2 regions of the Dickeya chrysanthemi NCPPB 402 genome follow, and region 1 is predicted to be linked to the other one. Evidence: predicted binding sites of a transcription regulator. Region 1 holds the regulator's gene; the other holds the start of a gene.
What was found. Region 1 encodes sigma-54, which starts transcription at its own class of promoters, with help from an activator protein. Its sites were predicted from a motif close to GTTGGCACANNTTTCGCTNT; they were not measured.
Positions count from the first base shown of each region.

Region 2: DCH402_RS01090 (amino acid ABC transporter substrate-binding protein) is a predicted target of sigma-54. The motif match lies at 2,930-2,949, and genes of this name have one in related genera.

Region 1 is NZ_CM001974.1:4,254,354-4,258,783, forward strand. Features, by position in the region: gene lptC (LPS export ABC transporter periplasmic protein LptC) at 1-297, shown strand, start outside; gene lptA (lipopolysaccharide ABC transporter substrate-binding protein LptA) at 275-853, shown strand; gene lptB (LPS export ABC transporter ATP-binding protein) at 869-1,594, shown strand; gene rpoN (RNA polymerase factor sigma-54) at 1,643-3,076, shown strand; gene hpf (ribosome hibernation promoting factor) at 3,101-3,388, shown strand; gene ptsN (PTS IIA-like nitrogen regulatory protein PtsN) at 3,478-3,966, shown strand; gene rapZ (RNase adapter RapZ) at 4,158-4,430, shown strand, end outside.
Region 2 is NZ_CM001974.1:215,561-219,990, forward strand. Features, by position in the region: gene thrP (bifunctional threonine/serine APC transporter ThrP) at 1-1,387, shown strand, start outside; tRNA gene DCH402_RS01070 (tRNA-Arg) at 1,535-1,611, shown strand; tRNA gene DCH402_RS01075 (tRNA-His) at 1,694-1,769, shown strand; tRNA gene DCH402_RS01080 (tRNA-Leu) at 1,789-1,874, shown strand; tRNA gene DCH402_RS01085 (tRNA-Pro) at 1,902-1,978, shown strand; gene DCH402_RS01090 (amino acid ABC transporter substrate-binding protein) at 2,072-2,881, opposite strand; gene DCH402_RS01095 (iron-containing alcohol dehydrogenase family protein) at 3,185-4,258, shown strand; gene DCH402_RS01100 (nuclear transport factor 2 family protein) at 4,337-4,430, shown strand, end outside.

The sequences.
Region 1 (4,430 bases):
ATCGCGACCTGGTCGGTGCGCGCTGATCGCGCCAAGCTGACCAAAGACCGCATGCTTTATCTGTATGGTCACGTTGAGGTCAATAGTCTGACCAACGATTCGCAACTGGAGCGAATTAAAACGGATAATGCGCAGATTAATCTGGTTACGCAGGATGTGACCTCGGATGACGAAGTCACCCTGTACGGTGTCAACTTTACTTCTAACGGACTGAAAATGCGCGGGAACCTGCGCAGCAAAACCGCCGAGCTGATCGATAAGGTAAAATCCTATTATGAAATCCAACCAAAAAATTAATGTCTTACACAGCATTCTGATCGCCAGCTCGCTTTTTGCCGTCAGCATTCCGGCACTGGCGTTGACCGGAGACACCGAGCAGCCTATCCACATTACCTCCGACCAGCAGGCGCTGGACATGCAGGGCAATGTGGTGACGTTCACCGGCAACGTCCTCGTCACGCAGGGTTCAATAAAAGCACAAGCCGACAAGGTGGTCGTCACCCGCCCTAACGGCCAGCAAGGTCACGAAGTGATCGAAGGCTATGGTAACCCGGCCACCTTCTACCAAATGCAGGACAATGGTAAGCCGGTGAAAGGCCATGCCCAGAAAATGCGTTACGAGATGGATAAGCAACTGGTCATCCTGACCGGCGATGCTTACCTGGAGCAACTGGACAGCAACGTTAAGGGCGACCGCATTACTTATCTGGTGCAACAGCAGCAGATGGAAGCCTTCAGTGATAAGGGTAAACGCGTCACGACCGTGCTGGTTCCGACACAGTTGCAGGACAAAGGCACGCAGAATGGTGCCAAGCCGGCCGGCAACACCGGCAAACCCGCCAAACAACAGTGAGTAATGTGCTAATCCATGGCAACACTAATCGCCGAAAATCTGGCCAAGGCGTATAAAGGCCGCAAAGTGGTGGAAAACGTCAGCCTGAATGTCAATTCGGGCGAAATCGTTGGGCTGCTCGGGCCCAACGGCGCCGGGAAGACAACCACCTTCTACATGGTTGTCGGTATCGTCCCGCGCGACGAGGGCCGCATCGTCATCGACGGTGAGGACATCAGCTTGCTGCCGTTGCACGATCGCGCCCGCCGCGGTATCGGCTACCTGCCGCAGGAAGCGTCGATTTTCCGGCGACTCAGCGTGTACGACAACCTGATGGCGGTGCTGGAAGTCAGAAAAGATCTGACCCGGGAACAGCAGCAGGATCGCGCCAACGAACTAATGGAAGAGTTTCACATTGTTCACCTGCGCGATAGTCTGGGACAATCGCTGTCCGGCGGTGAACGTCGTCGGGTGGAGATCGCCCGGGCGCTGGCTGCCAACCCCAAATTCATCCTGCTGGACGAACCCTTTGCCGGGGTAGACCCTATCTCGGTTATCGACATCAAAAAAATCATTGAACATCTGCGCGATAGCGGGCTGGGGGTACTGATTACCGACCATAATGTCCGCGAAACGCTCGATGTCTGTGAGCGTGCTTATATCGTTAGTCAGGGCCAGCTTATTGCCCACGGCTCTCCGATGGATATACTGGCGAATGAGCAGGTAAAACGAGTCTATCTGGGCGAAGGCTTCCGACTCTGATAACGTCATGTATTAGGTTGATAATTCAAAAGGAAGTTAACCCACGTTATGAAGCAAGGTTTGCAACTCAGGCTCAGCCAGCAACTGGCTATGACACCGCAGTTACAGCAGGCCATCCGCCTGCTGCAGTTGTCCACGCTTGAACTCCAGCAGGAAATCCAACAGGCGCTGGAAAGCAACCCGTTGCTGGAGCAGGCCGATATTCATGACGAAGTGGAAACCCAGGAAAGCAGCGACAGCGAAACGCTGGACACCCGCGAGGCGCTGGAGCAAAAAGAGATGCCCGACGAGTTGCCGCTCGACGCCGCCTGGGATGAAATCTACACCGCCGGTACGCCGTCCGGCACCAGCACCGACTACCGTGACGAAGAGCTGCCGGTCTATCAGGGTGAAACCACACAGACGCTGCAGGATTACCTGATGTGGCAGGTGGAGTTGACGCCGTTTTCCGATACCGACGCCGCCATCGCCACGTCCATCGTGGATGCGGTGGACAGCACCGGTTACCTGACGGTGTCGCTGGACGATATCCGCGACAGTATCGGTAATGACGAGGTGACGCTGGAAGAGGTGGAAGCGGTGCTCAAACGCGTACAGCGTTTTGACCCTGTCGGCGTGGCCGCCCGCGATTTACGCGAATGCCTGCTGGTACAGCTGTCCCAGTTCGACAGCGGCATTCCCCGTCTGGCTGAAGCCAAACTTATCGTTAGCGAATACCTTGATCTGCTCGCCAACCATGACTTCCGCACCCTCATTCGTACCAGCCGCCTCAAAGAAGAGGTATTGAAAGAAGCGCTGGCGCTGATTCAATCGCTCGATCCGCGCCCAGGTCAGTCGATCAATACCGGCGAATCCGAGTATGTGATTCCGGACGTACTGGTGCGCAAGATACAGGGACAGTGGACGGTGGAGCTCAATACCGACAGCGTACCCCGGTTGCAGATCAACCAGCAGTACGCCGCCCTCGGCAACAGTGCGCGCAACGACAGCGACGGGCAATTCATCCGCAGCCACCTGCAGGAAGCCCGCTGGCTCATCAAGAGTCTGGAAAGCCGTAACGATACCCTGTTGAAAGTCACCCGTTGCATTGTGGAGCAACAACAGGCGTTCTTCGAACACGGTGAAGAATTTATGAAACCCATGGTGCTGGCGGATATCGCTCAGGCCGTGGAGATGCACGAGTCCACCATTTCCCGCGTAACGACCCAGAAATTTCTGCACAGTCCGCGCGGTATTTTTGAGCTGAAGTATTTCTTTTCCAGTCACGTCAACACCGACAGCGGCGGCGAGGCATCATCCACCGCCATCCGTGCGCTGGTGAGAAAACTCATTGCAGCGGAAAATCCCGCTAAACCGCTAAGCGACAGCAAACTGACCTCACTGCTTTCCGAACAGGGAATCATTGTGGCTCGCCGAACTGTCGCCAAGTATCGAGAGTCTTTATCTATCCCGCCGTCAAACCAACGCAAACAGCTGGTTTGACCCCTACATGAGAAGGAAGACGATATGCAGCTTAACATTACCGGACACCATGTCGAAATTACGGATGCTCTGCGCGAATTCGTAACCTCAAAATTCGCCAAACTTGAGCAATACTTTGATCGTATCAATCAGGTGTACGTGGTATTGAAAGTGGAAAAGATCCTGCACATTGCAGATGCCACGATCCACGTCAACGGAGGTGAGCTGCATGCCACATCGGAAGCGGGTGATATGTACGCCGCCATCGATCTGCTGATCGATAAGCTGGCGAGACAGTTAAACAAACATAAGGATAAACTGAAACAGCACTGATTTCGCCGTTTCAGGTGCAGGGACAGCGACCAGCCTGCCGCATGGCAGGCTGGTAACCGAAGGCAACAGTGTCGTTAAGTGAACGTATCATGAACAACGAGCCCGTTATGCAACTTAGCGCCGTCCTCCGTAAGGAGTGCACGCGTAGCGCTGTCCACTGTCAGAGCAAAAAGCGTGCACTGGAAATCATCAGTGAACTGGCCGCCAGACAGCTCAACTTGCCGCCGCAGATGGTGTTTGAAGCCATTCTGACCCGTGAGCGCATGGGCAGTACCGGTATCGGCAACGGCATCGCCATTCCGCATGGCAAGCTGGAGGACGAAAATACGCTCGGCGCAGTCGGCGTCTTTATCCAGTTGGAACAGCCGATAGCGTTTGACGCCATCGACAACCAACCGGTCGACCTGCTTTTTGCCTTGCTGGTTCCTGCTGAACAATGTAAAACCCATTTACATACCTTATCGCTCGTCGCCAAACGGCTGGCGGATAAAACCGTATGTAAGCGCCTGCGCGCAGCGCAAGATGATGATGAACTGTATCAGATCATGACGGAAGCGGATCTGCCCGACCAACCCTGATGGCTGGTGGCGCCCGTTTTAAGCGCTATCCGGCGTATGAGCGGGAACAGCGCATATAACAACACTATGTCATGACAATACGTGCGACGTCAGGCGCAAGCCTGACAGAATGCCGGCTTAGCCGGGAAAATGAAGTTAGCTAACTGTGGCGGTGGACATTCACCATCCTGCTGCCAGGGGGGAGTCGTCAGATGGTGCTGATGATTGTCAGTGGTCGTTCAGGTTCGGGAAAATCCGTAGCACTGCGCGCGCTGGAAGACATGGGTTTCTATTGTGTAGATAACCTGCCGGTGGTATTGCTGCCCGAACTGGCGCACACGCTGGCGGAACGGAACATCTCCGCGGCGGTCAGCATTGACGTGCGTAACCTGCCGGAAACGCCGGAAGTGCTGGAACATGCCCTGACCCGCCTGCCTCAAAGCTTTTCGCCCCAATTGCTGTTTCTAGACACCGATCGTAATACG
Region 2 (4,430 bases), 630 kb from region 1:
TACAGAAAAACAGGACAAGCTCCACCGTGGGCTGGAAGCGCGACATATCGAGCTTATCGCGCTGGGCGGCACCATTGGTGTGGGGTTGTTCATGGGAGCGGCAAGCGCCCTGAAATGGGCCGGGCCGTCCGTGCTGCTGGCCTATATCGTGGCGGGCGTTTTTGTGTTCTTTATTATGCGCTCGATGGGCGAAATGCTGTTTCTGGAGCCGGTAACCGGTTCGTTCGCGGTTTACGCCCACAATTACCTGAGCCCGTTCTTCGGCTATCTCACGGCCTGGGGGTACTGGTTCATGTGGATGGCGGTGGGGATTTCGGAAATTACCGCTATCGGCGTGTATGTACAGTACTGGTTCCCGACGCTACCGCAGTGGATACCGGCGATTGGCGCGGTGGCGCTGGTGGCTGCCGCTAATCTGGCTGCCGTTCGGTTGTACGGTGAAATTGAGTTCTGGTTCTCGATGATCAAGATCACCACCATTGTGGTGATGATCGTGGTGGGTGTGGGCATTATTTTCTTTGGCATCGGCAATCACGGCCAGGCGACCGGGTTCACCAACCTGACCGAACATGGCGGCTTTCTGGCGGGCGGCTGGAAAGGGTTGTTGTTTGCGCTCTGTCTGGTAGTGGCGTCTTATCAGGGGGTAGAGCTGGTCGGTATTACCGCCGGTGAAGCGCGCAATCCGCAGGTGACGCTGAAACGGGCGATCAACAATATCCTGTGGCGTATTCTGATTTTCTATGTCGGCGCCATTTTCGTGATTGTGACCATTTTCCCGTGGAATGAAATCGGCACGTCCGGCAGTCCGTTTGTGCTGACCTTTGCCAAAATCGGCATTACTGCCGCCGCCGGCATCATCAACTTCGTGGTGCTGACTGCGGCGTTGTCCGGTTGCAACAGCGGTATGTATAGCTGTGGGCGTATGCTCTATTCGCTGGCTAACAACCGCCAGTTGCCGGCGGCATTGGGCCGTGTAACGGCAGGCGGTGTGCCGGCCATCGGCGTCATGGTGTCGATTCTGTGCCTGGTGGCGGGTTCTGCATTGAACTACGTTATTCCTAACCCGGAAAAAGTGTTCGTGTACGTCTACAGCGCCAGCGTATTGCCGGGCATGATTCCTTGGTTTGTGGTGCTGATCAGCCAGTTGCGTTTTCGCCAGCAACACCAGTCGGCGATTGCCGGCCATCCGTTCAAGTCCATTCTGTTCCCGTGGGTGAATTACCTGACGATGGCGTTTCTCCTCTGTGTGCTGGTCGGGATGTATATCAACGAAGACACGCGCATGTCGCTGGTGGTCGGCGGTATTTTCCTGGCGGCGGTCAGCCTGATTTATGTGGCGCTGGGGTTAGGTAAGAAACAGATGCAAATGCAGACCGAAGCAGAGTAATCGTGGCTGGCGGCGGGTGGTGACGGTGGATTGAAGCGGCTTTTGACCGTAAATGAGCAAAGCATAAGCAAACGCATCATTTCTGTGAAAAAAGCACTGGACAGCCCCCTATTAAATCCGTACTATCCCCACCCGCAACGGCGCTACGCGCCCGTAGCTCAGCTGGATAGAGCGCTGCCCTCCGGAGGCAGAGGTCTCAGGTTCGAATCCTGTCGGGCGCGCCATTAAGTTGGGCGCGGGAGCTGCGGAGGTACTTATTACCCCGTAAATCGAGTACCGGAATACGTAGTAAAGCAGTGGTATATGGTGGCTATAGCTCAGTTGGTAGAGCCCTGGATTGTGATTCCAGTTGTCGTGGGTTCGAGTCCCATTAGCCACCCCAGTTTTAAAGTTTGTGACGCGCGAAGGTGGCGGAATTGGTAGACGCGCTAGCTTCAGGTGTTAGTGTCCTTAGGACGTGAGGGTTCAAGTCCCTCTCTTCGCACCACACAGACGATTAGCATGACATCATGATCGGCGAGTAGCGCAGCTTGGTAGCGCAACTGGTTTGGGACCAGTGGGTCGGAGGTTCGAATCCTCTCTCGCCGACCATCCCATTCTTAAGAAACGGCAGTCCATACGGACTGCCGTTTTTTGCTTTTAGCTCACGGTAAAAAACGTCGTGGTTGAGGCGAAACAAGTCACTTATTCCGCTTTACTGTTTTCAAGCACCTTATCGCTACCGAAATATTTCTCTGCCAGCGCTTTTAGCTGACCATTCTGACGCAGTTCCTGTATTTGTTGGTTAAACTCCGCCAGTAATTTGTTACCTTCCGTTGTCTTGGCGAACGGGAAGGAAACTTGTTCGTTTGAGATGGGGCTACCGACCAGTTTTAGCGGCAAGTGACGCTTGTTAATTTCTGCCAGCAGGATGGGGCGCGAGTTAACATAGCCCTGAACACGGTTATTGATAACATCATTAATGGCACCATCGCGGGTTTCATAGGTGCGAATGGTAACGTCATTATTGGGGAAAGCGTTGCGCAGATTGGTGACATGAGTAGAACCCAGCACGCCAGATACCGTTTTACCTTTAAGATCATCCAGAGATTGAATGTCTTTGTTGTTAATACTGGTGACGACTTGCGATGCGTAGTTGAGATACGTGTTGGTGAAGTCGTATTTTTTCTGACGCTCGGTTGTTTTCACAAAATTATTGGCGACAGTATCCAATTTTCCTGCTTCCAGTTGGCCCATCAGTCCGCTGAAATCAGCAGTGGTCCAGACTATCCGGTAACCCAGTTTATGGGCGATGGTTTCTGCCACTTCCACATCATAACCTACTAATGTGCCGTTCTCTTTATAAGAACCCGGAAAACTTTGACCTGTGGTGCCCACGCGTAGCACTTTATTCTGCGTCTCCGCACTCCTGTTGTTATCGCAGCCAACCAGCATTACGGCGGCAAGAAGAGGGAATAGTGCAGTACTGAGGTAGCGAGTCAATCGGGTTCTCATTATGTGATTCCTGTATGAACATTCCTGGTTTGGATAGGGTCGGGTTTGATAGCGGTATCTGTCGCAACGTATTCATCAGCTCTGGGGTAATTACAGGTAAAAACAGTGGGATAAGCATTAAAAACGGTGATGGATCGTTGTTTGTAGAAGGGACTATATCATTCAAAATAAAGGAGAATTTATACCATCATATTATATCTTATCATTATTTGAGTGGTTACAACGCGCAGACAGGATTTTACTATTGTGTTCTGTAGGCTGTGCGAATGGGTTGGTACAGCATAGAGACATCAAGGAACTGCTATGTTTGCCATAAAATCCCCTGGGGTCTATCACCATCAGTCAGGTTTGCTGTCACGCATCGGTGAGTTAATTGCACCGTTTTCGGGTCGTATCGCGGTATTAACCAGCCCGCGAGCTTGGGATGCGGTGCAAAGTAGGCTGTCTGAGAGTTTGACGAAGGCTGACGTACAGTTTGCCGTGCATCTGTTGGAAGGTGAATGTACGCGCGATGCTATCGCATACCATCGGCATCAAATTGCCCAACAGGGCGTTCATTTTGTGCTGGGTGTCGGCGGTGGCCGAGTGATGGACTGCGCCAAAGCGGTTGCTGACGGATTGGACAACGGCCAGGTCGCGACTTTGCCGACGATTGCTGCCACCTGTGCTGCCTGGTCTCCTATCAGTATCTTGTATGATGAACGGGGCGGGCATCAGGGAACGCAGGTATTACAGCGTATGCCTGAGATGGTGCTGGTGGACAGTGATGTGATTGCCCGTAGCGGTGTGCGCTATTTGAAAGCAGGGATCGTCGATGCCCTTGCCAAATGGTATGAGTTTCAACCCTATCTGGCGAAAAACAGCGATAATCTGGCGCTGAACCTCAAAATACAGGCGGCGGCGCTCGCGAAAGACACTTTTGTACAATGGGGCGAACAGGCTTTGCATGACAATGCAGAACAGCGGGTCACACGGGCATTGCAAAAGGTGATCGATGCCAATATTGCCTTGGCAGGACTGGCTAACAGTATGCGTGATGATTCACCTTCGCCTGGCGTCGCCCACGCGATTCATAATCGCATGACACACCTTCCTGAATTGCATGACTGGCTACACGGCGAGAAAGTAGGATACGGATTACGGGTACAGTCGCTGTTGGCGCGTGGCGACGGCTCGGTTGATCCCGATTTGCTGGCACACTTACAGCGTTATGATGCTCCCGCACGTTTACCGGCGTCGGAGGCGCGTTATGTCGAACTGGCAGAAACACTGTCTGAAACATTTAAATTTCCAGAGACGAGTGCCGCTTTGCTGCCATTTTCGCTCACACCAGAGACAATTCGGCACGCGGTGCTTGCGACGCAGTACAGCGCCTGATTTGCTTTTCATCCCCGATTGGAGTATCTCTTTATTTGAATTTTTATTCACTTAAATTGCATTTAAATGGGGATTGAGATGTCGATTATTGCGCCGGTAGAAAAACAGTTTGCTGCTTATAACGCCCATGATTTGGCGGCTTTTTCCGCCTGTTTTCATGAGAACTTCCGGG